DNA from 3 places in the Streptomyces sp. NPDC085481 genome. Region 3 is predicted to be linked to each of the others. Evidence: riboswitches for the same ligand, from Rfam matches in the RefSeq annotation. Region 3 holds a riboswitch; each other region holds the start of a gene.
The links. A riboswitch is a leader RNA that binds a small molecule or an ion and turns the genes downstream of it on or off. The one in region 3 is predicted to bind cyclic di-AMP.
Positions count from the first base shown of each region.

Region 1: linked by a shared signal. The riboswitch ahead of ACIGEZ_RS29110 (transglycosylase SLT domain-containing protein) and the one ahead of ACIGEZ_RS31790 (M23 family metallopeptidase) in region 3 are both predicted to bind cyclic di-AMP.
Region 2: linked by a shared signal. The riboswitch ahead of ACIGEZ_RS32575 (transglycosylase family protein) and the one ahead of ACIGEZ_RS31790 (M23 family metallopeptidase) in region 3 are both predicted to bind cyclic di-AMP.

Region 1 is NZ_JBITTJ010000016.1:148,770-158,689, forward strand. Features, by position in the region: gene ACIGEZ_RS29105 (alpha/beta hydrolase family protein) at 1-1,410, opposite strand, end outside; cyclic di-AMP (ydaO/yuaA leader) riboswitch at 1,810-1,961, shown strand; gene ACIGEZ_RS29110 (transglycosylase SLT domain-containing protein) at 1,966-2,796, shown strand; gene ACIGEZ_RS29115 (alpha/beta fold hydrolase) at 2,876-3,715, shown strand; gene ACIGEZ_RS29120 (cellulose binding domain-containing protein) at 3,725-5,176, opposite strand; gene ACIGEZ_RS29125 (GntR family transcriptional regulator) at 5,386-6,234, shown strand; gene ACIGEZ_RS29130 (LuxR family transcriptional regulator) at 6,315-7,298, opposite strand; gene ACIGEZ_RS29135 (aminopeptidase P family protein) at 7,470-8,879, shown strand; gene ACIGEZ_RS29140 (CsbD family protein) at 9,010-9,177, opposite strand; gene ACIGEZ_RS29145 (type 1 glutamine amidotransferase domain-containing protein) at 9,200-9,760, opposite strand; gene ACIGEZ_RS29150 (plasmid stabilization protein) at 9,799-9,920, opposite strand, start outside.
Region 2 is NZ_JBITTJ010000022.1:36,300-46,219, reverse strand. Features, by position in the region: gene ACIGEZ_RS32600 (NAD(P)/FAD-dependent oxidoreductase) at 129-1,508, opposite strand; gene ACIGEZ_RS32595 (exopolyphosphatase) at 1,889-2,803, opposite strand; gene ACIGEZ_RS32590 (DUF501 domain-containing protein) at 2,800-3,390, opposite strand; gene ACIGEZ_RS32585 (septum formation initiator family protein) at 3,409-3,879, opposite strand; gene eno (phosphopyruvate hydratase) at 3,997-5,283, opposite strand; gene ACIGEZ_RS32575 (transglycosylase family protein) at 5,545-6,264, opposite strand; cyclic di-AMP (ydaO/yuaA leader) riboswitch at 6,268-6,441, opposite strand; gene ACIGEZ_RS32570 (transglycosylase family protein) at 6,699-7,769, opposite strand; gene ACIGEZ_RS32565 (cytochrome P450) at 7,897-9,183, opposite strand; gene ACIGEZ_RS32560 (LamG-like jellyroll fold domain-containing protein) at 9,261-9,920, opposite strand, start outside.
Region 3 is NZ_JBITTJ010000020.1:81,617-91,536, reverse strand. Features, by position in the region: gene ACIGEZ_RS31795 (aldo/keto reductase) at 1-845, opposite strand, end outside; gene ACIGEZ_RS31790 (M23 family metallopeptidase) at 914-2,008, opposite strand; cyclic di-AMP (ydaO/yuaA leader) riboswitch at 2,020-2,166, opposite strand; gene ACIGEZ_RS31785 (PP2C family protein-serine/threonine phosphatase) at 2,423-3,598, opposite strand; gene ACIGEZ_RS31780 (MFS transporter) at 3,661-4,902, opposite strand; gene ACIGEZ_RS31775 (PLP-dependent cysteine synthase family protein) at 4,899-5,924, opposite strand; gene ACIGEZ_RS31770 (hypothetical protein) at 6,017-6,412, opposite strand; gene ACIGEZ_RS31765 (MerR family transcriptional regulator) at 6,737-7,477, opposite strand; tRNA gene ACIGEZ_RS31760 (tRNA-Met) at 7,584-7,657, opposite strand; gene ACIGEZ_RS31755 (rhodanese-like domain-containing protein) at 7,709-8,188, opposite strand; gene sigJ (RNA polymerase sigma factor SigJ) at 8,394-9,389, shown strand; tRNA gene ACIGEZ_RS31745 (tRNA-Lys) at 9,448-9,520, opposite strand; gene ACIGEZ_RS31740 (FlgD immunoglobulin-like domain containing protein) at 9,638-9,920, opposite strand, start outside.

The DNA.
Region 1 (9,920 bases), on a different contig from region 3:
GTAGGTGGCGCCCGCGGTCTGCTGCTGAGGGGCGGTCAGGCGGGTCTTCGTGCCGGGGGAGCAGACCGGGTCGGGGGTGTCGTCGGACGAGAAGTCGTCGAAGGCGGGCGCCTTCGCCTGTCCCGGCGTCCACTCGCTGTTGAAGAAGTTGTGGTTGGCGCCGACCACGTAGACCGCGCTGTGCAGGGCGGAGCCTCGGCTGACGCCGCGTGTGCCGTCGGCGTAGACCTGGCCCTGGAGGTCGGAGACGTCGCCGTCGCAGCCCGGCAGCAGGGTCGCGGAGGGCACGTCGGGGACCGGGTTCTGGCCGAAGACGGTGGGCCCGATCAGGACGTTGCCGCGGATCTTCCACCGTACGGGGCCCCGGTAGCCGTCCTGGTCGGCGGGCGGTGCGTAGAGGCTGTCGAGGGCGGCGCGGTTGACGCCCTCGCCGCCGCGGGAGTGGCCGACGAGCAGGACCCGGGAGAGGTCCGCGGGCGCCACCTTGCGTACGGCGGCCGGGGCGGCCTTGCGGTACGCGGACCAGTCGGCCCAGCGGGCCAGGTGCAGTCGCACCAGGGAGGAACGGGCCTGGGCGCCGCCGTCGTCGGCGAGGTAGTCCTGGCCGTTGATGCCGTTGGCGGATATGGACAGCGTCACGTAACCCTGGGAGGCCAGGAGCTGCTGGGCGCTCAGGTACCCCTGATGGCTCGGTATGGGCTTCATGCCGGCCGGGCAGGGCCACGCGCCGTTGGAGTCCTCGGTCCCGGGTGTGTAGCAGGTGCCGTGGCGGCCGTGCAGGAAGAGGGCCACCGGCCGCCTCCCGGGCGCGTCGGTCGGTCCCACGACCGTGGCGCGCATCTCCACGGGATGGGCGAAGCCGGGCAACGACACGGACTTCAGGTCGTATTCACCGCTGACGGTGCGGTAGCGGCCGGGCACTCCGGGGTCGACCGGGTTCGCCGGAAGCGGCGTCTCCTGCCGCGTGCCGGGGGCGAGGGGGCGGTGCCGGGGGGAGCGGGCGGTGGCCCCTTCCGTCGCGTCGATCCGCCGGCCGCCGGCCGTCACGCGCAGCTCCGAGCCCTTCTCGATCCGGACGTCGCCCAGGGGCAACCGGAAGGAGCGGCCGTCCTGTTGGGCCACCGGATGGCCGAGCAGCCGGTCGCCGTCACGGAATTCGACCCGGGCGTCGCCCATGGGCACGGGGTCGGACGACGTCCAGACCAACTGCCTGCCGGCACCGGTTCCGATGACCCGCCAGCCCTCGGGGAGCCCGGTGTTCCCGAGCCGGCTTCCGGGGGAGGCCGTCGACGGCGATTCCGGTGACGGCTGTGACGGCTGCGACGGCTGCGCGTAGGCCAGTGCGGGGGACGCGGTGGCCAGTGCGAGTAACGCCGCGGCGGTGGTGACGCCGCGTGTGACACGTATCAAAACGGTCTTCCTCTCTCTCGCTTCGGGAGGACGGAGACCGCTGCGTCCGGGTTGCCTCATCCGGCGCGAACAATGCGACAGCGGATTGCTAAATGCGGATAAAGGTAAGGATGTCCGCTTCATCACCTTCGAGGGGGAAATTCAAAGAAAAGGCATTAGGTTCCCGGAATCAGTGATGTGAGTCACGGCGGAACGGGCCCGGTCGGCGCCGGCGCGACACCAAGTGTGCAGTGGCGGAGAAGAGTTGGCGGTCGCGGTGAAAGGTCAAAGGAAAGATCCTTTCCCTTTCTGTCGGAGATCAATTCGCGTTCATGAATTCCGACCTTGTTCTCGATGTTTGTTTTCGCTTACGGTCACCCCGTCATCCGGACGGAACGCCGAATCCTGCCGCCGCCCGGAAAACCGCACTCACCACACTTCCGGCAGGAGCGGGGGACCCAGGTTCGCCGCCGTCCCGGTCTCCGGGGCGACTCGGGGTGAAGCCGCGCACCGCGGCCGGGCATCTCCTGCCCGAACCCGACAGCTCACCTCGCAGGCGAAGGAGAGGAACTCGCCATGCGTGGAAACGGGAAGCACCGCCGCCCCAAGAACGCCCCGCTCGCTCGCGGCCTGGCCGCCGTCGGCATCACCGGCAGCGCCGCACTCGCCCTGCCGCTGATCGCCTCGACCAGCGCTGGTGCGGCCACCCCGCAGGAAATTCACTCCGTCGCAGTCGAAAAGGCGACGGTCGTCACGGCGGCAAAGAAGGCCGGCCTGGTGCGCTATTCCGTGGTCGCCGGCGACTCACTTTCCAAGATCGCCCAGAAGCACTCCGTGAGCGGCGGCTGGAAGAAGCTCTACAAGGACAACCGCGCCGCCGTGGGTGCCGACCCCGGTCTCATCCGCCCCGGTCTGAAGCTCACGATCGACACCAGGGCCGCCTCGCGTCCGGCAGCCGCGGGTGCCGCGGCGGCCGCCCGCCCGGCCGCGTCGGTCAAGGCCGCGTCGGTCAAGGCCGCGTCGGTCAAGCCGGCGGCCGTCCAGGCGACCGCGGCCCAGGCCGCCGCTCCGGCGAAGGCCTCATACCCGGACAATCTGGACGGATGGATCCGCGAGTCCCTCGACATCATGGCCCAGTACGGCATCCCGGGCTCGTACGACGGCATCCACCGCAACATCATGCGCGAGTCCTCGGGCAACCCGCTGGCCATCAACAACTGGGACTCCAACGCCGTCGCCGGCACCCCCTCCAAGGGCCTCCTCCAGGTGATCGACCCCACCTTCCAGGCCTACCACGTCACCGGCACCGCCAACGACCCCTACGACCCGGTCGCGAACATCACCGCCGCCTGCAACTACGCGGCCGACCGCTACGGCTCGATCGACAACGTCAACGGCGCCTACTGAGCCGGGAGCCGCCGTAGTGCCTCCACCTGACCGACGGCCCGGCTTCCGGGCACCATGGGACAGGAGAGGAGTCGCGACGATGGCTGAGCGCACGGTGGAGACGGGCGGCATCACGCTGTGCACCGAGTCCTTCGGTGACCGGTCGGATCCGCCCGTCCTGCTCATCGCGGGCCTCGGCGCGTCGATGCTCTGGTGGGAGGACGGCTTCTGCCGGATGCTCGCCGAGGGCGGCCGCTTCGTGATCCGTTACGACCACCGCGACACCGGCCGGTCGGTCACCTACCAACCGGGCCGTCCCGGATACACCGGCGCGGACCTGGTCGGTGACGCCGCCCGCGTGCTCGACGCCTACGAGATCCCGGCCGCGCACGTCGTGGGCGTCTCGGCCGGCGGGGCGCTCGCGCAGCTGCTCGCGCTGGACCACGCCGGTCGCGTCCTGTCACTCGTCCTGATCAGCACGTCCTCCGCCGTGCCCGGCGACCGCGCGCTTCCTCCGCCGACCGAGGAGTTCCTGCGCTTCGTCTCGACGGCGCGCGTCGACTGGTCCGACGCCGACTCGGTGATCGACTACACGGTCGCCTACGCGCGCGTGCTCGCGGGAGGCCGCCGCCCGTTCGACGAGACCGCCGCCCGTGGCCTGGTCCGCCGCGACGTCGAGCGCGCGCACGACTTCGCGGCGGCCCGCAACCACGACGCGCTCCCGGACGGCGAGCACGCGCCGGGACCCCTCTCCGCGATCGCCGTGCCCACCCTGGTGCTCCACGGGACGGCCGATCCGATGTTCCCGCTCCCGCACGGCGAGGCGCTCGCGGAACGGATCCCCGGGGGACGGCTCGTGGCACTGCCGGACGCCGGTCACGGGGTCGACCGGGCCGACTGGGCGACGGTCGTCCCGGCGATCCTCGCGCACACCGCCTAGGGTCCGCCCCTAGGGCACCGGTACCTCGTCCACGAACGACGTGCCGGCGGTCCGGTACGCGGCGATCTTCGCGGCCACCTGAGCAGGGGTGAGCACCTGGTCCTTGACGTGCAGGACGTAGTCGACCTGCTGGTCGTAGGCGCGCGGGGTGGTGGAGGGCTGGCCGGCGAGGTCGATGAGCCACTGGTTGAAGTTGATCGACATCGGCCGCTCCGGGAGGTAGGCGGCGCCGTGGGTGCCGAAGACCTGGCCGTCGATGGAGTAGGTGATCGCGTCGTCGTCGATGGTCACGACCAGGTCGTGCCAGCCGGCGAAGCTCCGGCGGCTCTCGCTGTGCTGGTTGACCGCCTGCCAGGGGTCGGGGGCGTAGGTCTCCCACGAGGTCGTGTAGAGGATGTTCGCCGGCTCGCCCCAGCCTCCGTTGGGCAGGTACTCGAAGTCGTACTCGGCGTAGTCGTCGGCCATCGGGGCCTTCAGGTCGTTGATCGTGAAGAAGGTCTGCACGACGCGGTCGCCGTCGGGGCCGGACTTCGGGGCGTCGGAGAACCTGACCCGGGCGGCGTACGTGCCGTTCCTGAACTTCATGGACCTGGTGAGGACCTCGGTCTGCCGGGTGGACTCGCCGGTGCCGGCCGTGGAGGTCTCCAGGTTCATCACCGTGCTGCCGCCCTGGGCGCTGAACGTGACCTTGGACGGGTCCCATGTCGCGCCGGGCACGCCCGGGCCGCCGGAGTCGGAGCGGACGCTCCAGCCGTGGGCGGACAGGGCGGGGTCGGTGTGCGAGGTGTAGGTGAAGTCGTCGAACAGGGTCTGGCCGCCGCCGGGCGGGTCGGTCGGGTCCGTGGGCGGGTCGGTGGGCTCGGTCGGGCCGTTGCCCTCGGGCGCCACGCCCCACACGGTGGTGCCGGCGACCTGGGCGGTGACCCTGGTCCAGTCGGCGTAGGCGCTCTGCCCGCCGCCGAAGGAGTAGTCGTCGCCCTGGTTCAGCGGCTGCCAGGTGGCCTGGTGGAAGCGCAGCTGCAGGTCTCCGGTGTCCGCGCCCGGTGCCAGCGATCCCGCGGCGGGGGTGAAGCCGATCTCCAGATACCGGTCGGCCGTGGCGGTGGGCTTGCCGAGCGTCCCGAACGTTCCGGTGACGGCGGAGCACCCCCGTACCGCCCAGGAGCAGGCGAAGCGGTAGGAGGCGCTCGGGGAGTCGGCCTTGAAGTAGTACCGGATCCTGACCTGGCTCAGCTGGACGGTGGACGATCCGGTGTTACGGACCTTGAACCACGGCTCGCTCTGGTCGGCGGTGGCTCCGCCGGCGCTCGTGCGGTACTGGACGGCCAGGCCGTCCGAGGCGGAGACGGAGGCCGAGGCCGTCGCGGTCGTGACGGGAAGCGCGGCCAGCGCGGCACTGCCCAGGACGGCGGTCAGGGCTAGAGCCGCGCGAGTTCGACGGCCGGCGGTACGGGTACGCATGCGTGTTCCTTTCGGTCCGGCAGCACGTGACTTGACCAGTTGTGCGTCAAGGTTTACCAGTTGGCGCGAGATGAACGTGGCATAGACCAATCCAGCCGTCAACCCCTCACATTTCCTGGTTGGTTGAGCCTCGATGCGGCTAGACTGACCTGACCAGTACGCCAGTTGCCCTGACCAGTCGCAGTCCCGACGACGAACGAGAGTCCCGGATGGAGATCGACGCCGCCGCCTCAGGTGCGATGCTCAAGCGCGAGCGGGTCCGTTACGCGATCCTCGAACTCGTCGAGGCGCGGCGGCCCGGCGACGCCATCCCCTCCGAGCGGGTCCTGTGCGCCGAGCTCGGGGTCTCGCGGCCCACCCTGCGCGCCGCCGTCGACGAACTCGTCGTCGCGGGACTGCTCGTACGCGAGCACGGACGGGGCATGTTCGTCGCCGCGGAGAAGATCACGCAGGAGCTGATCTCGGACCGCAACGCCTTCAGCCTCCCGCAGGCGGGCGGCGTGTGGACCAGCAGACTGCTGGAGCTGCGCACCCTGCCGGCGGGCGCCCGGGTGGGCCGCAAGCTGCGGATCTCACCGGCGGCGGAGATCCGCTACATCGCCCGCCTCCGGCTCGTCGACGGCGCGCCCATGGCCATCGAACACCTGCACCTGAGCGCGGACCTGGTGCCCGAACTGACCAGCGACGAACTGGAGCAGGGCGATCTGTACGAGCACCTGCGCGACCGGCACGACGTCCAGGTCAGCGAGGCGGTGCAGTCGATCGAGCCCACCGTGGTGACGCGCGCCGAGGCCGAGCTGCTCGACGTGCCCGAGCTGTCCCCGGCGCTGCTCTTCGAACGGCTCACCACGGACACCCGCAACCGGCCGGTGGAGTACGTGCACTCGCTCTACCGGGGCGACCGCTACCGCATCGTCTCCCGGCTCGCCCTCGGCCCCCGCGCCGAACCCGCCCCCTCGGCGGGCGAAGGTCACCACCCCGGAATTCCCCCGGGCGACTTCAGCAAGGGCGATCCCGTCACTTTCTCCACCCGCGGCGTGGTGCAGCAAGCCCTCTGACCGGCATGGCCCGTCCGCGTTGCGCCCGTCCGCGGCACGGCCCGTCCGCGTCACGGCCGCCCGCGGCACGGCCCGTCCGCTCACAGCCATCCGCTCCGCTGTGCCTGCAAGGCCATCTGGAAGCGGTTCGCCGCGCCGAGCCGGGCCATCAGGATCTGCAGGCGGCGGAACAGCGTACGGCGGCTGATGCCCATCTCGCGGGCGATGACCTCGTCGCTCGCGCCGCCCGCGAGGAGCCACAGCAGGCGCCGGTCGGCGGGGGCCAGGCCGCCCGGCCGGGTGGTGCGGCCGTGAAAGGGGAGGGCGTTCAGCCAGGACTGCTCGAACAGGGCCACGAGCGCGGAGAACAGCCCGCACGGCTGCACCACCAGCATCGTGTTGACCACGTCCACCTCCTTGATCGACAACGACACCAGCGCGTACGCCTCGTCGATGATCAGGAGCTTGACCGGCACCGACGGTAGCACCCTGGCCTGCTCGCCGGCCTCGATGCACGGTTCGATGACGTCCTTCAGGTGCCCCGGGTGCTCCAGGGACTCCCGGGAGTACACGACCCGCTGCGTCACCCCCCGGGCGAGCGTGGCCAGCGCGTCCTCCGTGGCGCCGACCAGGGGGACGTACGGAGGCGACTCGAACTGCCGGATCTGCTCGCGGGCGCTCGCCCAGGCGTGCCGCATCCGGGGGCCGATGGCGTCGCCGGTGACGACCTCGACGAGATGGTCGTTGTACGCGGCGAGCCGGTGGCGCCGGAACGACTCGAACGCGCCCCCCACGGCGATCCGCGACTCCTCCAGCTCCGCCGCGCGGTGCCGGGCCAGGATCTCCAGGCCCGCGGCCGGCGGCACGGGGGCAACCATGTCCGCGTCCTCGTCGGCGGCGCTGGCCAGACCGGCGTCGACGAGCGCGCCGTACGCCGCGGTCAGGTCCGGGCCGGCCAGTCCGGCCGCGGTCCCGATCGCGCCGAGCGGGGCGGGCGATCGGTCGAGGAGTGCCAGATAGACCCGGACCGCCGTCTCATCGATGCCCAGAAGCCGCAGGGCCTCGCCGAGTTTCGCGTTCGTCATACGTCGCATTATCGACGGTCCGCGCAGCGGTGTGGCCGATCAGTGCCACTGACACTTCCGGGCACCTGGTGCCCCGCTCAGGGACTACCGTCCAGAGGCGTCGCCGAGGAACGCCGGCGGCGAATCCACCGGGAAGCACCACCGGAAACCAACGAAACAAGGGGGCACATCGTGGCAAAGGGCCGCAAGAACGGTCTGTACGCAGGCATCTCCGACGAGCTGTCCGCCCTGATGCGCACGGGCTGGGCGGACACCGAGCGGCACGACCTGACGCTCGACGAGCAGGCTCCGTACGCCGCTCTCCGCCGCGCCGCGCTCTCCGCGCGCTTCCCCGGCGAGCGCCTCGTCATCCCCTCGGGGAACCTCAAGGTCCGCTCCAACGACGACACGTACCCCTTCCGGCCGTACTCCGGCTACGTGCACATGACCGGAGACCAGGCCCGCGACGGCGCGCTCGTCCTCGAACCCCGCGCGGACGGCGGCCACGACGCCTACTGCTACCAGCTGCCGCGCGACAGCAGGGACAACGACGAGTTCTGGACCGGTGCCCACGCGGAGCTGTGGATGGGCCGGCGCCGCTCCCTCGCCGAGTCGGCGGCCGTCCTCGGTCTCGCCTGCCGCGACGTCCGCTCCGCAGCGCCCGACCTGGCCGCCGCGGACGTACCCACCCGGATCGTCCGCGGCATCGACCCCTCCCTCGAAGCCGCCGTCACCACCGACGAGGCCCGCGACGACGAACTCGAAGAGGCACTCAGCGACCTCCGCCTCGTCAAGGACGAGTGGGAACTGGCCGAGATGCGCAAGGCCGTGGACTCCACCGTCCGCGGGTTCACCGACGCGATCGGGGAGCTCTCCCGTGCCGTCGCCTCCTCCGAGCGCTGGATCGAGGGCACCTTCTTCCGCCGGGCCCGCCTGGAGGGCAACTCCGTCGGCTACGGCACGATCTGCGCCGCCGGCGACCACGCCACGATCATGCACTGGACCGCCAACGACGGCCCGGTACGCCCGGGGGAACTGCTGCTGTTCGACGCCGGCGTGGAGACGCACACCCTCTACACCGCCGACGTCACCCGCACCCTCCCGATCAGCGGCACCTTCACCGACGTGCAGCGCAAGGTCTACGACGCGGTGTACGAGGCCCAGGAGGCGGGCATGGCCGCCGTCAAGCCGGGCGCCCACTACCGCGACTTCCACGAGGCGTCCCAGCGCTCGCTGGCGGAGCGGCTGGTCGAGTGGGGCTTCATCGAGGGCCCCGCCGACCGCGCGTACGAGCTCGGCCTCCAGCGGCGCTTCACCATGGCCGGCACCGGCCACATGCTCGGCCTCGACGTACACGACTGCGCGCACGCCCGGAACGAGGAGTACGTCGACGGCGTCCTGGAGCCCGGCATGGTGCTCACCGTCGAACCCGGCCTGTACTTCCAGCCGGACGACCTGACCGTGCCCGAGGAGTGGCGCGGCATCGGCGTCCGCATCGAGGACGACCTGGTCGTGACGGACGCCGGCCACGAGAACCTGTCGGCAGACCTGCCGCGGTCCGCCGACGAGGTGGAGGCGTGGATGGCCCGCTTCGCGGGCTGACCGTCAGGACGCGCCGCCCGCGCTCGTGCCGCGGGCACCGCCGGTCGCCGGGGCGTCTGCCCGGTACGCGCGTGCCGAACCGTCGCCGACGCGAGCGGCACGCGCGTGCGGCGCGTCAGGAGGAGCTTCGTCAGGAGGTGCGTCGCTTCATCGCGTCACGCATCTTCTCCATTCCCTCGCGCGCCTTGCCCTTCATCTGATCGGCCTTGCCCTCGGCCTCGAGGCGTTCGTTTCCGGTCGCCTTGCCGGCGGTCTCCTTGAGCTTGCCCTTGGCCTTGTCCATCGAGCTCTTGCGCATGATCGGGTTCCTCTCCGGTGTCTCAGTCCCCGTCGCCCTCGAGCGCGCGGACGATCGCCGACGAGAAGGCATCCAGGTCCTTCGGCCGGCGGGAGGTGATCAACGGGTGGCCTGCGGAGGTGTCGACGACGACCTCCTGGTCCAGCCAGTTGCCGCCCGCGTTCTCGACGTCCGCGCGGAGCGACGGGTACGAGGTGAGCTTGCGGTCCCTGACCACCCCGCTGTCCACGAGGAGCCACGGACCGTGGCAGATCGCGGCCACCGGCTTGCCGGCGCCGGCGAAGGCGGAGACGAGGCGCTGCGCCTCGCTGTCCGTCCGCAGCCGGTCGGCGTTCAAGGTGCCACCCGGCACGACCACCGCGTCGAAGTCGTCCGCGGAGGCCTTCGCCAGGGTGGTGTCGGGCTGGACGACGGCCCCCGGCCTGCGGTCGGAGACCAGCGTCAGGACGGGCTCGTCCCGCGGCGCGGCGACCGCGACACGGGCGCCCGCGTCCCGCAGGACGGCGATCGGCTTCCTCAGCTCGTCCTGTTCCGTTCCGTAGTTCGTGGTGAGGACGAGTACGTTCTTTCCTTCGAGCGTCACGACGCGCAGCTCCCTCCTCGTACGCGGCGACTTCGTGCTCAGTGGCCCAGAGAGCGCTTCAGCTCCGCCTTGTTCATCGAGGACCGGCCGTGCAGGTTGCGCCGCTGGGCCTCCGCGTAGAGCTGGTCGTACGTCGGTCCCTCCGAGCCGCTGTGCGAGC
Region 2 (9,920 bases), on a different contig from region 3:
AGGGAACACCGTCCGTAGGCGTTCTCATCCCATTCGCGCGTCAACACCGGGAAAAAACACGCGAAGGGCCGCCCGCACCACGGATGGCGGACGGCCCTTACGGGGGTACTGCTGGGGTGCTGCGGAGGTTACGAGGCCTTGGCCTTCTCCTGCACCGGGGCGGCCGGCGCCGGGGCGGGCTTGGCCGCCTCGTAGAACTCCTCGCGCGGCGTCTCCATGGCACCCAGGGAGACGACCTCGCGCTTGAGGAACATCGCCAGGGTCCAGTCGGCGAAGACGCGGATCTTGCGGTTCCAGGTCGGCATCGCCATGCCGTGGTAGCCACGGTGCATGTACCAGGCGAGACGGCCCTTGAGCTTGATCTTCATCTTGCCCATGACGATCATCGCGACGCCCTTGTGGAGGCCGAGACCCGCGACCGCGCCCTTGTTGGAGTGCGCGTACTCCTTCTGCGGGAAGCCGCGCATGCCGGCCACGACGTTGTCGCCGAGGACCCTGGCCTGCCGCAGGGCGTGCTGGGCGTTCGGCGGGCACCAGGCGTTCTCGACACCGGCACGGCGCGAGGCCATGTCCGGGACCTGGGCGTTGTCGCCCGCGGCCCACACGTGGTCGAGACCGTTGACCTGGAGCTTCTCGTTGCAGTCCACGTGGCCGCGGGGGCCGAGCGGCAGACCGAAGCGGGCGAGCGCCGGGTTCGGCTTCACGCCGGCGGTCCACACGATCGTGTTGGAGTCGACCTCGAGGCCGTTCTTCAGCACGACGTGGCCGTCGACGCAGGAGTCCATGGAGGTCTGCAGGTAGATCTCGATGCCGCGGCTCTCGAGGTGCTCCTTGCCGTACTGGCCGAGCTTCGGGCCGACCTCGGGAAGGATCTTGTCGGCGGCGTCGACCAGGACGAAGCGCATGTCCTCGCGCTTGACGTTCTGGTAGTACTTCGCCGCGTCGCGGGCCATGTCCTCGACCTCGCCGATGGTCTCTGCGCCGGCGAAGCCGCCGCCCACGAAGACGAAGGTCAGCGCCTTGCGGCGGACCTCCTCGTCGGTCGTCGAGTCGGCCTTGTCCAGCTGCTCGAGGACGTGGTTGCGCAGGCCGATGGCCTCCTCGATGCCCTTCATGCCGATGCCCTGCTCGGCGAGGCCGGGGATCGGGAAGGTGCGGGAGACGGCACCCATCGCGATGACCAGGTAGTCGAACGGCAGCTCGTACGCCTCGCCGACGAGCGGCGCGATCGTGGCGACCTTGCGGTCCTGGTCGATGGTGGTGACCCGACCGGTGAGCACCTCGGCTCCGCGCACGACGCGTCGCAGCGGGACGACGACGTGGCGCGGCGAGATGCTGCCGGCGGCGGCTTCGGGGAGGAAGGGCTGGTAGGTCATGTACGACCGCGGGTCGACGACCGTGACGGTCGCCTCGGCGTAGCGCATCTTCTTGAGAATGCGCCGAGCCGCGTACAGGCCTACGTACCCACCGCCTACTACGAGGATCCTGGGACGCTCCGTGGTGCTCATGCCATCGAGTATCCACCTCCCACTGGGGGGTCGCTCGTGCGCCCCTTCACAAGCTTCTGGGAGACCTCTGCTACACTCCGCCGCCCACGTGACCCAGGTCATGGTCCAGCAAAGGAACCAGGGTGTAACGGCGGACGTTGTTCACCCCTTGTGAACTGGCCCGGAGAGCCTTCCTTAACGCTGAACCAAGGGGTGCGTTCACACGATGGAAACAACGAGCGAAGTGGGCCCCGCGCCTGCGAAAGGGCCCTGAGAAGCCCCTCGGAGGGACCGAAGACCCTCCTTGGGGCCCGTCAGGGCCCTTTCTCTTGTGAAGAACTTCACGAAGCTTTCCGACGCGGCGTCGCCAGAGGGGCGCCGGAGCCCTCGATAGCTGCCCGCTATGCGACGGATAGGGCGATCCCATCGAGGATGTCGTGCTCGCTGACGACGACCTCGGCGGCGCCCGTGCGCTCCATGATCTCCAGCAGGACGAGCGCTCCCGCGATGATCACGTCGACCCGGCCGGGGTGGATGACCGGGATCGCGGCCCGCTCGTCGTGGGTGGAGCCGAGCAGCCGCTCCACGACCTCGGCGACCCGGGTACGGGAGATCCGCGCGTGGTGGATCTTCGTGGAGTCGTACTCGGGGAGCCCGAGCGCGATGGCGGCCACCGTCGTGACCGAGCCGGCCAGGCCCACCAGGGTCTCGGCCGCTCCGATCGGCACGGTCTCGGCGGCGAGGTCGAGCGCGGCCCGTACGTCGGCGCGGATCGCGGCGATCTCCTCGGCGGCAGGCGGGTCGTGCCGCACATGCCGCTCGGTCAGGCGTACGCAGCCGATGTCGACCGAACGGGCCGCCTCGACGTGCTTGTTGCCCACCACGAACTCGGTCGAGCCGCCGCCGATGTCCACGACCAGGCGCCGGTCGTCGCCGTGCAGCTCGCCGGTGGCGCCGGTGAAGGAGAACTCCGCCTCCTGGTCACCGGTGATGACCTCGGGCTCGACGCCCAGGATCGCCATCACGCCGTCGACGAAGTCGGCCCGGTTCTCGGCGTCGCGGGAGGCGGAGGTGGCCACGAAGCGCACCTTCTCCGCCCCGAGCTCCTCGATCACCGCCGCGTACGCACGGCAGGCGGCGAAGGTCCGCTCCAGCGCTTCGGGGGCGAGCCGGCCGGTGCGGTCGACGCCCTGGCCGAGCCGGACGATCGTCATCCGCCGGTCCAGCTCGATGAGCTCGCCCGTCTCCGGATGGACGTCGGCGACCAGCAGGCGGATGGAGTTCGTCCCGCAGTCGATTCCGGCGACCCGGGTCATCGCGCGGACTCCTGCTCACCGTTGCCGGCGCCCTCGCCGGCGTCCTTGGCGTCCTTGCCGGCGTCCTTGCCCGCGCACGGGTCGACGCAGGGGCCCTTCGCCCACCACTCCGGCAGCATCGCGATCGCCTCGTCGCCGAACGGGTTCACGCCCGGCCCGGCGACCAGCGAGTGGCCGACGAGCACGTGCAGGCACTTGACCCGGTCCGGCATGCCGCCGGCGCTCGGGAAGCCCTCCAGGACCTCGATGGCGTCCCGGCGCGCGAGGTAGTCCTCGTGCGCGGCCCGGTAGGCGGCGGCGAGCTCCGGGTCGGTGGCGAGCCGGGCCTGCATCTCCTTCATGACCCCGTTGGCCTCCAGGGTCCCGATGGCCGAGGCCGCCCGGGGGCAGGTCAGGTAGTACGTGGTCGGGAACGGGGTGCCGTCGGGCAGCCGCGGCGCGGTCTCGACGACGTCCGGGTTGCCGCACGGGCAGCGGTGCGCGATGGCACGCAGGCCGCGGGGCGGCCGGCCGAGCTGGGCCTCGAACGCGGCGACGTCCGCGTCGGTGGGCTCGGTGCGTTCGGTCTGCGGAGGGGGCGTTTCCATCATCGATCCTGGGTTGGGTCAGTGGCGGTCGGCGTTGTCCACGCCGTCCCACAGGTTGTCGTACCAGGGGCGGTCCGTCGCGCCCTGGTCGGTGCGGGGCCGGTGCTCCGCGTCCGGGTCGTTCACGGTGAAGCCGGTCTCGCCGGGCATCACGTAGTGCAGGTGTTCGCGGGCCAGCCGGCGCACGTAGGCGGGGTCCTGGAGGCGGGCCTTCTCGTCCCGGAGCTCCTCGACCCGCTGGGCGGCCTCGGCCGCCTTGCGCTGCTGGTCGGCGATCTCGCCCTGCTGGGAGACGTACTGCCGCATCGGGTAGGCGAGCGCCACCACGAGCGAGCAGACGACCAGGGCGAGGAAGGCCGCGCGGCCGGTGAGCCGGGAGCGGCGGGCCTGTCGGCGGGTCTGGGAGCGGTAGACACGGGCGGCGGTCTGCTCGCCGAGCAGCCTGATCCGGGTCGCGGTCGAGAACCGGTCCCGGTCCTTCACGGCCATGTCGTACGCCTCCCCTTTTGCTGCCGGCCCTGTTCACACGCACGTCCCCGCACACGGTACGGGACCGAGTGCGGGGACGTACGGATCGGAGCAGGTGTCAGCCCTGGCCCCGCTTAATCAGTTCGCCGTGCGAAACCGCGGGAAGGCGCTGCGGCCGGCGTAGACCGCGGCGTCGTCGAGGATCTCCTCGATGCGCAGGAGCTGGTTGTACTTGGCGACGCGCTCGGAGCGGGCCGGGGCACCGGTCTTGATCTGGCCGCAGTTGGTGGCGACGGCCAGGTCGGCGATGGTGACGTCCTCGGTCTCGCCGGAGCGGTGCGACATCATGCACTTGAAGCCGCTGCGCTGGGCCAGCTCGACGGCGTCCAGGGTCTCGGTCAGCGAGCCGATCTGGTTGACCTTGACCAGGAGGGCGTTCGCGGTGCCCTCCTCGATGCCGCGGGCCAGGCGCTCCGGGTTGGTGACGAACAGGTCGTCGCCGACCAGCTGCACCTTGGTGCCGAGCTTGTCGGTGATGACCTTCCAGCCGGCCCAGTCGTCCTCGAACAGCGGGTCCTCGATGGAGACCAGCGGGTACGCGGCGACGAGCTCCTCGTAGTACTCGGTCATCTCGGCGGCCGAGCGGGACTTGCCCTCGAACTCGTACGAGCCGTCCTTGTAGAACTCGGAGGCGGCGACGTCGAGCGCGAGCGCGATGTCCTTGCCGGGCACGTAGCCGGCCTGCTTGACGGCCTCGAGGATGAGGTCGAGGGCCTCGCGGTTGGAGCCCAGGTTCGGGGCGAAGCCGCCCTCGTCGCCGAGGCCGGTGGACAGGCCCTTGTCCTTCAGGACCTTCTTGAGGGTGTGGTAGACCTCGGTGCCCCAGCGCAGGGCCTCGGAGAAGGACTCCGCGCCGATCGGCGCGATCATGAACTCCTGGATGTCCACGTTGGAGTCGGCGTGCGAGCCGCCGTTCAGGATGTTCATCATCGGAACGGGCAGCAGGTGCGCGTTCGGGCCGCCGAGGTAGCGGAAGAGCGGCAGGTCGGAGGCCTCGGAGGCGGCGTGCGCGACGGCGAGGGAGACGCCGAGGATGGCGTTGGCGCCGAGCGAGGACTTGTCCGGGGTGGCGTCCAGGTCGAACATCGCCTGGTCGATCAGGCGCTGCTCGGTGGCGTCGTAGCCGACCAGCTCGGGGCCGATCTGCTCGATGACGGCGAGGACGGCCTTCTCGACGCCCTTGCCCTGGTAACGGTTGGGGTCACCGTCGCGGAGCTCAAGGGCCTCGAACGCACCGGTGGAGGCACCGGACGGGACGGCAGCACGGCCGGTGCTGCCGTCGTCGAGGCCGACCTCGACCTCGACCGTGGGGTTGCCTCGGGAGTCCAGGATTTCCCGGGCTACGACGACGTCGATGGACGGCACGAGCATCTCCTTCTGGGATGTGACGCTGGGTGTGACGCATGCGGCAAGGACTCGTTTCGCCTTGCGGCAAGAGCCTAACCGGCTCAGGCGCTCCGGCCTGCCCGGCGCCCGCCCGCTGGGACGAAAAAGGACCCGGGGGCATGCATCTCGGGACGAAAGGCCCCGTACTACTCAGGGGTAATGGGGAAACCCCGGCCCGGAGCGCACGGGGGAAGGGCACTCCGGGCCGGGGTGGTCACCGCGGGGGGAAGGTCGTCAGGCTCACTTGAGGTGGAGCTGCTGGCCCGGGTAGATCAGGTCGGCGTCCTGGACGATGTCCTTGTTCAGCTCGAAGAGCTTGGCCCAGCCGCCCTTGACGCCGTGCGCCTGGGCGATCTTGCTGAGGGTGTCGCCGGCGACGACCATGTACTCGCCGTCACCCTTCTTGACCTTCTTGCCGGTCGGCGTGGTGACGGTCTTCTTGGACTCGGCCTTCTTCGGCGCCGGGCGCTTCTCGCTGCGCGTGGCCGGCTGCTCGGCGGAGCGCTGGGTCGAGGCGGCGGGCTTCGACGGGGCCGCGGGCTTCGCCGGAGCCGCGGGCTTCGACGGGGCGGCGGCGGTGTCGTTGGCGGCGTTGGACAGGCCCACGCCACAGCTCGGCCACGCGCCCTTGCCCTGGCCGGCCAGGACCTTCTCGGCGATGGCTATCTGCTGCGCCTTCGAGGCCTGGTCGGCGGTCGCGGCGTAGGCGGTGCCGCCGTACGCGGCCCAGGTGGAGGCCGAGAACTGCAGGCCGCCGTAGTAGCCGTTGCCGGTGTTGATGGACCAGTTGCCGCCGGACTCGCACTGGGCGACGGTGTCCCACTCGGCGGTGGTGGCGGCCGAGGCGGTGCCGGCGGTCATGAGCGGGGCCGCGACGGCGACGCCGGCGACACCGACGAGCGCGACGGCGCGGGTGGCCTTGGAGGGACGGCGGTGCTTGCCCTTACCGGAAAGCAGCATGGAAGTTCTCCTCACCGACGCCTACGAGGTGAGCTGTCGGGTTCGGGCCTGATGAGTTGCCCGGCCGCGTGACCTGCACGCGGCTCCACCCCAAGCCGATCGCCGGCCGTCTGTCTCAACGGCCGGGGCCGGCACTTACCTTGGGTCCCCCGGTCCTGCCTTCGGCGCTTGCGCGACGACTGTTCCCGTCGGTCGGCGGCAGGATTCGGCGTACCGGTCGACGGGGCCCGCGGTGGCGAGCGGTGACGACCGTAGACATAGACCCGGCGGAAGTTCAAAGTCCATCAACCCGGAAATATCGCCCCTACTTGCTCCCCCAAAAGGGGTGTTTGCGCAGGTGAGGGGCGACACGAGCAAAGTTTGCGGACGCGACACGCCAGTTCGGCAAGAGAGACCCATGTCTCACTTGGACAGAACGGACATCAGCCCGCGAACTACCCCTTGGATGCGAGGGATTCGAGCGTCAGCTCAAGGCTCTGACCAGGGAGGATGAGATCCGGATCGGCACCCACCGTCCCCTTGTTGGCGTCGTACAGCGCGGTCCAGCCTCCGGGGAGGGCGTTCTCCTGCGCAATGTCCGACAGACTGTCACCCGGCTTGACGGTGTATTCGTCCAGCTTGTCCGAGCTGACCGAATTATCCGCCGCCGTACCGTCGGTCGCGTCACCCTTCGACCCGTCAGCCGGGGCCGCATGGCGTCCGGATTCGGACGTGTCGTCCTTCTTGCCCGAATCCTCGGACGCGGCGTCACCCCGGTGCTTGCCGGTGCCGGGAGAGGCCGTACCGGACGCACCCGGCGTACCGGGCGTAACCGTCGTACCCGGCGTAAGGGACGCATCGGGCGTGCCGGGGGTCACGGGGGTGGCGGGCGAGGTCGAGGGCCCGCCCGGGGTCACCGGGTAGGTGGGGTTCGCCGGGTCCGTTGAGGGCGCGGACGCGCCGGGGGTGGACGTCGACGGCGAGGTCGAGGGGGCGACCGGGCCCGCGTGCTTGCCGCCGGCCTCGCCGTCGGTCTTGCCGTCGGCCGTGCCGGAGCCCGCCGGCAGGCCGTCGGTCCGGTTCGACTCGGGGAGCGGGCCGGTGGCCTCCTTGGCCGGGACGCCCGGGCCCGGGTCGACGGCCGGCGCCTTGCCGTCGTTGGTCAGGCCCGCGATCGGGGCGCAGGTGGCCCACTGGGCGTCGCCCGCGGCGAGCGCCTTGTCGGCGATCGTGATCTGCTGGGCGCGGCTGGCGAGGTCGGCGCTCGGCGCGTACGCGAGGCCGCCGTGGCGCTCCCAGCTCTCCTGGCTGAACTGCAGCCCGCCGTAGAGCCCGTTGCCGAAGTTGGCGCTCCAGGCGCCGCCCGACTCACACTCGGCGACCCGGTCCCAGGTCGGGGCGTCGGCGGCGGAGGCGGAGCCGGTGGCGAGCAGCGGCAGTGCCATGGCCGAGCCGGTGACACCGGCGGCGACGACGAGTGCGGGGGCCTGGCGGGGTCTGCGGTGACGTCCGTTCCCGGAGCGCATACGGGGTGCCTTTCGCGTGACTGCTGAGACTGCGGGTGAACGTAGCGGCATTCGAACGTGAGTCACAAGTCGATGCAGCGGAGATCACGCGAAGATCACATTCTTGACGCTCCGTCAGTTCCGGGGCTCACTTGTGGGAAGCGCTGAACTCCACCGGAAGCGTGCGCAGGCCACGCATGATGAGCCCGCCGCGCCACCGCAGTTCCGCCGGATCGGCCCCAAGTCGCAGGTCCGGCAGGCGAGTCAGCAGCGTCGCGAGCGCCGTCTGCCCCTCCAGCCGGGCCAGCGGCGCCCCCAGGCAGTAGTGGATGCCGTGCCCGTACCCGAGGTGCTGGTTGTCGCGCCGTGCCAGGTCGAGCGTGTCCGGTTCCCCGAAGCGCGCCGGATCCCGGTCCGCGGCCGCGAGCACCACCAGGACCGGATCGCCGGCCGGGATCTCCTGCCCGCCGATCGTCAGCGCCTGCGTGGCGAACCGCCAGGTCGCCAGCTCCACCGGCCCGTCGTACCGCAGCAGCTCCTCGACCCCCGTCTCCAGGAGCCCCCGCTCCCCCGCCGCGATCGACTCCTGGAGACGGGAGCGCTGCTCCGGGTTGCGCAGCAGCGCGTACACCCCGTTGCCGATGAGGTTGACCGTGGTCTCGAAACCGGCGAAGAGCAGGATGAAGGCCATCGCCGCGGCCTCGTTCTCGGTGAGGTGCTCGCCGTGGTCGGAGGCCTTGATGAGCCCGGAGATCAGGTCGTCGCCCGGCTCTTCGCGCTTCCTGTGGATCAGCTCCGCCAGATAGCCGCGCATCTTCTTCACCGACCGCGCCACCCCGCCGCGCGGCCCGCCGCCGTGCCGGATCATCATCCCGGCCCAGTCCCGGAAGTCGTCCTGGTCCTCCGCCGGCACGCCGAGCAGGTCGCAGATCGCGTAGATGGGCAGCGGGAAGGCGAACTCGTGGATCAGGTCCGCGCTCCCCCGCTCCGCGAACCCGTCGATCAGCCGGTCCGTCAGCTCCTGCACCCGCGGTGCGAACTCCGCCACCCGCCGGGGCGTGAACGCCTTCGACACCAGCCGCCGCAGCCGGGTGTGGTCCGGCGGGTCGATGTTCAGGAGGTGGGTCATCAGCTCGGCCTTGCGCTCGCCCGGAATGCCCGTCTTGCCCTTGGCGTGCGCCGGCTCGTCGTGGTGCGCCGGATTCTTCGACAGCCGCTGGTCCGCGAGCGCCTGCCGCGCGTCCGCGTACCGCGTGACCAGCCAGGCCTCCACCCCGCTCGGCAGCTTCGCCCGGTGCACGGGCGCGTGCTCGCGCAGCCAGGCGTACGCCGGGTAAGGATCGGTGGCGAACTCCCAGGTGAAGAGCTCGGGCGCGGGGGCGGGAAGGGAGGCGGCGAGCGGCGGAACGGAAGAGGCGGGGGGCTGGTCGGGCATGCTCCCGACACTAACCCCCCGCCTCTGCGGGCACGCGCCCCGTGCCGTCACACAGGGCGCGCATCCTTGTATACGGGTCACATCCGGGCGTACACGCCCTTCGCCGTCAGCTGGTCGAAGGGCAGCCGCGCCACGGTGGCGTTGTCCACCGGGAACGGCGCGCCCACCGTCGTGATCTCGGCGTCCGGCAGCGCCCTGCGGATCAGCGTGAACTCGTCCAGCGCCCCCTTCAGGCGGTCCTTGGCCGTGCCGCCGGGGCGCGCGCCCAGCTGCAGGCCCCGGACGTCGAAGCCGTCCTGGTAGGTCACCGAGCCGGCGACCGCACCGGTCGCGACCGCCTGCAGGGCGGTGCCGTCGCCGACCGACAGGGTCAGCTGCCCGCCGGCCCGGCGCAGCACCACGTGCCGCCAGGTGCCGTCGCCGAACACCGTGCCCGCGGGCGCCCTGGCCTCCAGGCTGGTGATCCCGGCGTCCGTCTGGAAGTGGGCCACGATCTTGTTCTCGTCGGTCACGGCACGGATCCACAGCTGGCGCTCCGCGGTACCGACCCCGTACGCCCAGACGAGCACCGGGGTCGTGTTCTCGGCCTGCTGGAAGCGCACCCAGGTCGCCAGCGTGAAGTCGCCGGAGCCGAGCGCCCTGTCCTTGCCGTAGGTGAGTTCCACGCCGTCGTCGACGCCGTCGAGGTCGAGGCTGCGGCCGAACTTCGCGCCCGTGTCGGTGGGCGACGCGCCACC
Region 3 (9,920 bases):
GCGATCGGGGCGACGACGGTCGGCCGCGCGGCCAGCCAGGCCAGGGCGACGGTGGCGACCTCGGTGTCGTGGGCCTCGGCGATCGCGTCCATGGCGGCCAGCACCTTCTGGCCGCGCTCGGTCTCCAGGTGCTTGGCCGCACTGCCGGCGCGGGCGCTGGCGACGGTGGTGCCGGGGCGGTACTTGCCGGTGAGGAAGCCGGAGGCGAGCGCGAAGTACGGCACGGCGGCCAGGCCGGCCTGTTCGGCGGTGTCCAGGAGGGCGCCCTCGTAGGTCTCGCGGGAGACCAGGTTGTAGTGCGGCTGCAGGGCGACGTAGCGGGCGAGCCCCTCGGCCTCGGCGAAGTCGAGCGAGGCGCGCAGCCGCTCCGGGGAGATGTTGGAGGCAGCGATGGCCCGGACCTTGCCGTCCTTCACCAGCTGGTCGAGCGCGACGACGATCTCCTCGACCGGCACGGACTCGTCGTCGAAGTGCGTGTAGTAGAGGTCGATGTGGTCGGTGCCGAGGCGGCGCAGCGACTCCTCCGCGGCTGCCTTGATGGTCGTGGCGCTCAGCCCCTTGTACCGGGGGTGGGCGCCGACCTTGGTGGCGACGAGGATGTCGGAGCGGTTGCCGCGGGAGGCGAGCCAGCGGCCGATGACGGTCTCGGACTCGCCGCCCTGGTTGCCCTCGACCCAGGAGGAGTAGGTGTCGGCGGTGTCGACGAAGTTGCCGCCGGCAGCGGCGTAGGCGTCGAGGACGGCGAAGGACTGCGCCTCGTCGGCGGTCCAGCCGAAGACGTTGCCACCGAGGGCGAGCGGGAAGACGTGCAGGTCGGAGGCGCCCAGCTTGCGGAGAGAGGTCATGGGAGGGACCAACCTCCACGCCGCCCCGCCTATTCCGGCCGCGGGGGACGACCCCCCGCGACGCGGAATCAGACGCTCAGGCCCTTGGACCCCAGCCAGTCCGCCGGGTCGATGCCCGAGCCGCCGGGGGTGTGGACCTCCAGGTGGAGGTGGGGGCCGGTGACGTTGCCGGTGGCGCCGACGCGGCCGATGGTGTCGCCGGTGCCGACCGACTGGCCCACGCCGACCGTCATCGAGGACAGGTGGCAGTACCAGACCTCGGTGCCGTCCTCGAGCTCCAGGACGATGCGGTAGCCGTACGCGCCGGACCAGCCCGCCGACTTCACGGTGGCGCCGTGGACCGCCTTGACCGGGGTGCCGGTGGGGGCGGCGAAGTCCAGGCCGGTGTGGTGGCCGGAGGACCACATGGAGCCGGCCTCGCCGTAGGTCGAGGTGATCGTGTACGAGGAGGTGGGCAGCGAGTAGCCGGCGGCGAGCTTGGCCAGGCGCTCGGCCTCGGCCTTCGCCGCCGCCTCCGCCTCGGCCTTCTTCTTCGCCTCCGCGGCCGCCTTCGCCGCCGCTTCGGCCTTGGCCTCGGCCTCCGCCGCCGCCTTCTCGGCGGCCGCCTTCTGCGCCGCCTCCTTCTCCGCCGTGTCCGCGGCGGCCTGCTGCTGCTCGGCCTGCTGGAGGATGCGGGCGCGCAGCGCCTCGCCGGCGTCGGTCCGGGTCTGCTCCTGCGTGCCGGCCTGCGCGGCGTCGCCGCCGGCCGGGGCGTCCGCGGGGACGGCGTAGGTGAGCGCGGTGAGCGGCTGCGGGTTGTTCTTCGCCGCGTCGCCCTTCGCGGCGGCGCCGTCCTCGTGACCGGAGCCGATCAGCTCGCCGACGCCCGGCAGTTCGGAGGCGTCCGGGAGGTCGAGGTCCGGCAGGGCTATCGAGACGGGGGGCTTCTCCTGGGCGGTGGCCAGGCCGCCCGCGCCGACGGCGGCGATGACGCCGACACCGAGGACGGTGGAGGAACGCGCGAAGTTGGAGCGCTGCTTGACGACCCGGTGACGGCCGCCGGAGCGGCTCTGGGCCCGCAGGGTGTCCTCGGTGGGGTTCCACTCCTCCCCGTCCGCGCCCGTGGCGCCGGGGGCGCCGAAGTAGTCGAAGGAGGCTTGGGGACCGGGGGTGTTGGACGCCACGAAGGCGCTCTCCTTTCCTTCCTTCTCGCCTACCGGGTTAGCTGACGGGTTCGGAGCAGGAAGGTCTCCTACGGGTGGGTCGCACGGGTGCGACGTTGCCCGATTCACCCCAAGTGGTGGTTCCCCGGTTCCCTTTCGGGATTCGGCGCGCGCGCACGGTGCCGTCTCTTGCGACGGCTGGGACGACCGCGCTGCGTTATCGAACGTTAATAGACACGGCCACCCGATTCCAAGCTGTCCCGAGTGATCATTCACTGAATTGGGAGAAAATGGTCCGACTTGACCCCCCTTCAGAAAAGGGTCAGGGGCAAACCCCCGATCTGACGTTACGTCAATTGTTATCGGAGCGACACCCTTCGACTACGTCACGTCACCGCCCTCGGACCTCACCACCCGCACGTCACCACCCGCACGTCACCGCCCCCCGGCGGGCGGCACCATCGGCATCGTCCGCCGCCGCACGGGCTGCCCCACCGCCGGACGGCTCACCGCGAGCAGCGCCATGTCGTCCGTCGCACCCCCGCCCGTGTGCCGGCGCACATCCGCCACCAACGCGTCGAGCAGCTCCTCGGGCCCCGGGAAGATCCGCCCCGCGAGCCGCGCCGCCGGATCGTAGAAGACCCCCCGCGCGTCCCGCGCCTCCGAGAGCCCGTCCGTGTAGAACAGCAGCGTCGCGCCCGGCGGGTACGCGGCCTCGTCGGCCCGGTCCGGCCACACCGCCAGCTCCCCCATCCCCAGCGGCAGCGCCGCCTCGCTCGGCCGCAGCTGCGCCAGGGCCCCGTCCCCGTACAGCAGCAGCGGCTCCGGATGCCCGCGGTTGACCACCCGTACGGACCCGTCGCCGCGCGGGATCTCGGCGAGCACGGCCGTGGTGAACCCCTCGAACGCGTCCAGATCGTCCCGCCGGGTGCCCTCGCGGGCCAGCGCCCGCTCGAGCCGCTGCGCCACGCCCTCCAGCGTCGGCTCCTGCTCGGCCGCCTCACGGAAGGCGCCGATGACCACCGCCACCGCCTCCACCGCCTCAAGACCCTTGCCGCGGACGTCGCCGACCACGAGCCGCACCCCGTGCGGGGTGTCCTGCACCGCGAACAGGTCGCCGCCGATGAACGCGTCGGCCTGCGCCGCCTCGTACCGCGCCGCGATCTGGAGCCCGCCGATCCGCTCCGCGGGCGCCGGGAGCACCGCCTTCTGCGCCGTCGCCGCGATCACCCGCGCCGACGCGAGCCGCTCGCCACTGCGCCGCACCACCCGGTTGATCAGCAGCGCGAGGGCCGAGACCGTGACGACGGTCAGGGTCTCGGTGAGCGCCGGGATCTCGTCGGCCGTTCCGTTGTAGACGTGCAGACCGACGCTGGCGAGGATGGCGGCGATGCCGGTGAGCAGCGTCGTCAGGGTGGAGAAGAACGGGGCCGCGATCAGCGGGGCCGCCGAGAACATCGGCGCCGCCGTGTACGTGGCCGGGGTCGCCAGGTCGAAGACGATCCCGCCCACGATCACCAGCGGGGGCAGCGCGCGCAGGAAGCGCCGGGCGACCGGGTACGGGCCCCGGCCCTCGCCGCCGGGCCCGCGCCGCACCGCTGCTCGCGCCACCTGTGCTCTCCCGCCTGGACGTGCCCGGCCGCGGACCGGCCCGCACCCCCCTCAGGGTGGGGTCAGGCCGGGCGGGACGGCGACTCCTCCTCGGCCGGTTGGCGTACGGCGAGCCGCCCGCCCCGCGCGAGCGCCGCCATGGCCGCCGCGCACCCGAGGCCGACGGCGCACAGCACCAGCCAGGGCGCCGCCGACCAGCCGGTCACGTCGAGCAGGGCGCCCGTGCCCAGGTTCCCGACGGTGATGCCGATCCCGCAGACCGTGTTGTAGAGCCCGTAGTGGGTGGCGACCCAGCGGCCCTCGGACAGGGCGACGACGGTGTCCATCTCGTACGGGTAGAGGACGGCGTTCGCGACCGCCAGGACCGCCGCGCACAGCAGCAGCCCCGCCAGGGACCGCCCCAGCGCCGCCGGCACCAGGAACGCGGCCCCCATCAGGCCGAGCCCGAGCACCAGGCACCGCTCACGGGAGAGCCGCGCCGAGCACCAGGCGGTGATCCGCAGCTGCCCGGCGAGCGCCACCAGCGCCGACACCACGAACAGGGCCGTCGTCGCCGCCGTGCCGTCCGCGGCCAGCGGCAGCGCCAGGTAGACCTGGAAGGACAGCACGTACGAGCCGGTCATCGCCAGCGAGAACAGCCAGAAGACCCGGTTCGCGAGCACCGTGCGGAACTGCCCCCGCTCCCCTGCCTCCCGGGTCGCCCCGGCGGCCCGCCGCACCGGCAGATGCCGCAGCTGTACGAGGGTGAGCGCGGCGAACAGCACCGCCGCCACCACGCACGTCAGCCGGAACGACACCCCGGTCAGCGCCACCCCCACCAGCGGCCCCAGCAGGATCCCCGCCTGGTAGTACGTGTTGAACAGCGCGAACGCCTCCACGCGCCGCTCCCCAGCCTCGGCCGCCAGACAGGCCCGCACGGCCGGGTTGAACAGCGCCCCCGCCAGGCCCGTGGCGAGCGAGGCGGCGATCAGCATCGGCAGCGACTGGGCGAAGGCGAGCGCCCCGAAGCCGACGGTCCGCAGCGCGCACCCGGCCACGATCAGCGGCTTGAAGCCCAGCCGGTCGGCGAGCGCCCCGCCGACCAGGAACATGCCCTGCTGGGAGAGGTTCCGGGCGCCGAGGACGAGCCCGACAGCCCAGGCCGCCATGCCGAGCCCGTCGGCCAGATGGGCGGCCAGGTACGGCATCAGCATGTAGAAGCCGAGGTTGATGGTGAGCTGGTTCAGGAAGAGCAGCCGTACGGCCGGGTCGAAGCCGCGGCTCCGCTTCCAGATGCCTCCCTTGGAGGCCGTCACCGTGGTCACTTCGCCCTCTCCATCGCCCGGCGGGTCCAGCCGCTGACGGTGTCCTCGGAGACGTACGCCGCGGGCTCCTCGCGCACGGGGCCGTCGAGCAGCCCGTGCGCGGCGCAGAACTCGTCGTTGAAGACGGTGTCGAAGTAGCGGTGCGGCCCGTCGGGGAAGACGGCCGCGATCCGGGTGCCGCGCGGCCGGGTGCGGGCCAGCCAGCCGGCGACGAGCGCGACCGCGCCGACGCTCCAGCCGCCGGTCGCGAACTGCCGGGCCGCGAGGCGGCGGGCCGCCCGTACCGCGTCGGCCGGACCCACCCAGTGGATCTCGTCGAAGGCGCCGTGGTCGACGTTGCCCGGGTGGATGGAGGAGCCGAGCCCGCGCATCAGGCGCTCGCCGGCCGGGAGGCCGAAGACGGTGGAGCCGACCGAGTCGACCCCGACGAGTTCGAGGGCGGGGCTGGTGCCGGCGCGCAGCGCGCGGGCGATACCGGCCGAGTGGCCGCCGGTGCCGACCGCGCAGACCAGCACGTCGATCCGGTCCAGCTGTCCGGAGAGCTCGGCGGCGAGCCCGCCGTACGCCTGCGGGTTGTCGGGGTTCCCGTACTGGTTGGGCCACCAGGCCCCGTCCAGGGCGAGCAGCAGCTCGGCGACCCGGTCCATGCGTGCCTGCTGCCAGCCGCCGTGCGGGCTCGGCTCGGGTACGACGTGGACCTGGGCGCCGTGCGCGGTGAGCATCCGCTCGACGATCGGTTCGAGGCCCGGATCGGTGACGACATGGACGGGGTGGCCGTGCAGGATCCCGGCGAGCGCGAGCCCGAGGCCGAGGGTGCCGGAGGTCGACTCGACGATCGGGGCGCCCGGCCGCAGCTCACCGCGGCGGCGGGCCTGCTCGACCATGTGGAGGGCGGCACGGTCCTTGATGCCGCCGAAGTTGAAGCCTTCGAGCTTGGCCCAGTAGCCGTCGTCCATCCAGAGCACGGGGGTGTTGCCGACGGTCTGTCCGGAGACGGAGAGGAGATGGGCGGGGTGCGTCATGGGGGTGCGTCCCTAGGGGGTGAGGTGCGCATGCGCGGCCGGCGCATGCGGACGTGCGGAAGGGGCCGGGGTCGTCGTGTGCTCGACCCGGCTCAGTTCCGGTCCACTCCGAGGGCGATCAGCAGCCGGCCCGGCGCGGGGCCGGGGCCCGCCCGGCCGCGGACGCAGCGCGTGTGCGGGGCCTCGGGGAACACCTCGTCGTACGCGAGGAGGACGGCGCCCCCGGCCGACGGGGCCGAGAGCTGCGTGCCCGCGGACTGCACGGGCAGATGGGCGTCGAAGGACCAGCTCTCCCCCGGCCGCTCGCAGCCGTGCGGCAGCGCGGGGGCGGAGGCGGTGATCCCGGCGGGGCCGCCGGCGAGGGGCACGGAGTGCCCGTGCGCGCCGTGGCAGACGCCCGCGACCAGCGCGACGAGCGCGAACAGCAGCAGGACGGCGGGCGCCCGCCGTCCTGCCTGCCGCAGCCCCGTCACGCTTCGGTCACTCATGGTGTCCGCGACGCTACGCGGCGCGTGCGCGGGGGTGCAAAGGGACAGGCGCGGTTTTGGCCACCGTTTACTTCGGGACCTTTACTTCGGGACCTTTGCTTCGGGTGTTGCCCCGGGACCCCTGCTTCGGGACCCCTGCTTCGGCCCCTCCGATCCGGCCCCTCCGATCCGGCCCCTCCGATCCGGACCCTCCGATCCGGACCCTCCGATCCGGACCCTTCGAACCGGACCCTCCGAACCGGCCCTCCGAACCGGGCCTCCGAACCGGGCCTCCGAACCGGGCCCGCCAATCCGGGCCCCTGCCCCAGGGCCTTGCCTCGCGAGCTACAGGTTGCGCTCGGCGAAGACGGTCATCGCGTCGCGCACCAGCACGGCCGCCCCCTCCCCGTGCTGGTCGTAGTTCTTGGCGAAGCGCGGGTCGTCGACGTACATCTGCCCGAGCCCGATCACGTACTCCTTGGTCGGCGTCGAGGTGGTGGACAGCCACGCGTACTGCCGCCGGGCGATCGCCTGCACCTCGTCGCTGTCGGGCCCGAGTCCCTCGCGGGCGGCCCGCCCGAAGTCGCGGGCGATGCCGGCCTGCTCCGCCATGAACGCCTTCTTCTCGGCGTCGCTCAGCGAACGCCACCAGCGGTCGCCCTCCTGGTAGGCGTCGCGGCCCCAGCGCTCGGTGACCTCCTCCTCGTACTTCGTGTGGTCGAAACCGTCGAACATCTCGTCGGCCATCAGTTCTTCTCCTCTCTCGGTCTTGTGGAGAGTGGTCCGCACGGCCTCGATCTGCCGCCCGATGCGCTCGCGCTCCTGTTCCAGGAGGGCCAGATGCGTGCGCAGGGCGGCCGACGTGTCCCGCTGGCCTTCGAGGACCTCGGCGATGGCGGGCAGGGAGAGCCCGAGCTCGCGCAGCAGCAGGATCCGCTGTAGCCGCACGAGTGCCGCCTGGTCGTAGTACCGGTAACCGTTCGCGCCGATCCGGCTCGGCTCCAGCAGCCCCAGCTCGCCGTAGTGGCGCAGCGTGCGGCTGGTGGTGCCGGCCTTTCTGGCGATCTCCTGGATCGACCACTCCATACCGAGAACGCTAAATCTTGACGTTGCGTAAAGGTCAAGACGGAGACCGGCGCAGACGACGAAGGCCCGGATCCAGTGACTGGATCCGGGCCTTCGTGCTACTGAGTAGCGGGGACAGGATTTGAACCTGCGACCTCTGGGTTATGAGCCCAGCGAGCTACCGAGCTGCTCCACCCCGCGTCGGTGAATATGACTCTACGGCATGGGAAGCAGAAACCGAAATCCGTTTTCTCAGCAGCCGCAGTCGTCCGAGTCGACCGGCGCCGTCAGGGGGTCCGCGACCTTCTGCTCGGGGCCCTCCCAGGTCTCGTACGCGAAGCCCTCGCGCACCCAGTACTCGAAGCCGCCCAGCATCTCCTTCACCTGGAAGCCCAGCTCGGCGAGGGCGAGCGCGGCACGGGTGGCGCCGTTGCAGCCGGGTCCCCAGCAGTACGTGACGACCGGGACGCTCTTGTCGAGGAGCTGCTCGGCCTGCTCGGGGATGAGCGCGGTCGGGAGGTGCACGGCGCCGGGCACGTGCCCCTGGTCCCAGGAGGCGGTGGAGCGCGAGTCGATCACGACGAAGCCCGGGTCGCCGTCCGCGGCCAGCGCGGAGGCCACGTCGGAGACGTCGGCGTGGAAGGCGAGGCTGGCGGAGAAGTAGGCGGCCGCGGCGGCGGGGGAGGCCGGGGGCACGCGGAGAACGGAGTTGGCCGGGTTCGTCGTCGTCATGGTGATCAATCTAGGGGCGATGATCATCACGCTGAAGTGGCGATCCACGGCGGTGAGGGGCCTCGGCCGGGGATTCCCGGGCGTTCGGGGACGCGGGGCGGGGATCTCACGTACCGGAACGGACGGGTGTCGCCGGGGCCTGTCACACTCCCGTCCCGCCATCCGTCATCACCAGGTGATGGGACGCGAAGGGGAAGAGGAACCGATGGACAAAGACCTCCCGGCTCAGGACCTCCCGGCTCAGGCCCTCCGGACTCAGGACCTCCTTGCCCAGGACCTCCTGGCCGCGCGCTTCGAGGCCGACCGCGGCCATCTGCGGGCGGTGGCCTACCGGATGCTCGGCTCGCTCAGCGAGGCGGAGGACGCCGTCCAGGAGGCCTGGTTCAAGCTGAACCGCTCCGACGTGAGCGGCGTGCAGAACCTCGGCGGCTGGCTGACCACCGTCGTGGGCCGGGTCTGCCTCGACATGCTCCGCTCCCGCACCGCCCGGCGCGAGGACCCGCTGGAGTACTACGTGCCGGATCCGGTCGTACGGGACGAGGGCGTCGCCGACCCCGAGAAGGAGGCGCTGCTCGCCGACTCGGTGGGCCTGGCCCTGCTGGTGGTCCTGGAGACCCTGGCCCCGGCCGAGCGGCTGGCCTTCGTGCTGCACGACATGTTCGCCGTCTCCTTCGACGAGATCGCCCCCATCGTCGACCGCAGCCCCGCCGCCACCCGCCAGCTCGCCAGCCGCGCCCGCCGCCGCGTACAGGGCGCCGCCCCGGCCCCCGCACCCGACCTGGCCCGCCAGCGCGAGGTCGTCGAGGCCTTCCTGGCCGCCTCCCAGGGCGGCGACTTCGAGGGCCTGCTCGCGGTCCTCGACCCGGACGTGGTCCTCCGCGCGGACGGCGGCGCCCTGCGCGCGGCCGCCTCCAAGCTGGTCCGCGGCGCCCGCGCGGTCACCGCCCAGGCCCTCACCTTCGCCAGGTTCCGTCACGACGCCCGCCCGGTCGTGGTCAACGGCGCGGCCGGCGTGGTCTCGCTCGCCGACGGAGTGCCGGTGGGCCTCATGTCCTTCACGATCGTCGACGCCCGCATCGTCGAGATCGACATCGTCGCGGACCCGGAGCGCCTGGCGACCCTGGGCGTCCCCGGCTCAGTCCGCGGCGCCGTCGCCGACTCCGACCCCGGCTCCGACTCCCCGGAGACGGACGGCTCCTGACTGACGGACACACGACGACGCCCCGCCCGGTTCTCACCGGGCGGGGCGTCGTGTTCGGTAGGCCGTGTGGGACTCGAACCCACAACCAACGGATTAAAAGTCCGCTGCTCTGCCAATTGAGCTAACGGCCCGTGGACAGGCACACCCGTGCAGCATAGCCGGAGAGCTTCCCGAAACCGATCGGGTATCGGCCCCGGCGCACCGTGGGGTGCGCCGGGGCCGGGACCGGGCCGGGGCGGAGCCGCCGGCTAGTCGGTGAAGTAGCCCGCGATGTCCGCGATGAGGTGGACGGAGCCGGCGTGGTTGTAGAAGGCGACCTTGCCGTTGACGACCGGGACGACCACCAGGTTCGGCACCGTCTGGCCCGCCGTGAAGTTGAGGTTCGAGGCGGAGGTGCGCGGGGTGCCGTCCGGGTGGACGGAGACGAAGCTCGCGGCCGTCGGGGCGGTCGCCGTCACGTTGAGGACGACGGCCTTGACGCCTTCGGGGATCCGCTCGCCGGTGACCTGGAGCGCGACCGTGCTCTTGGCG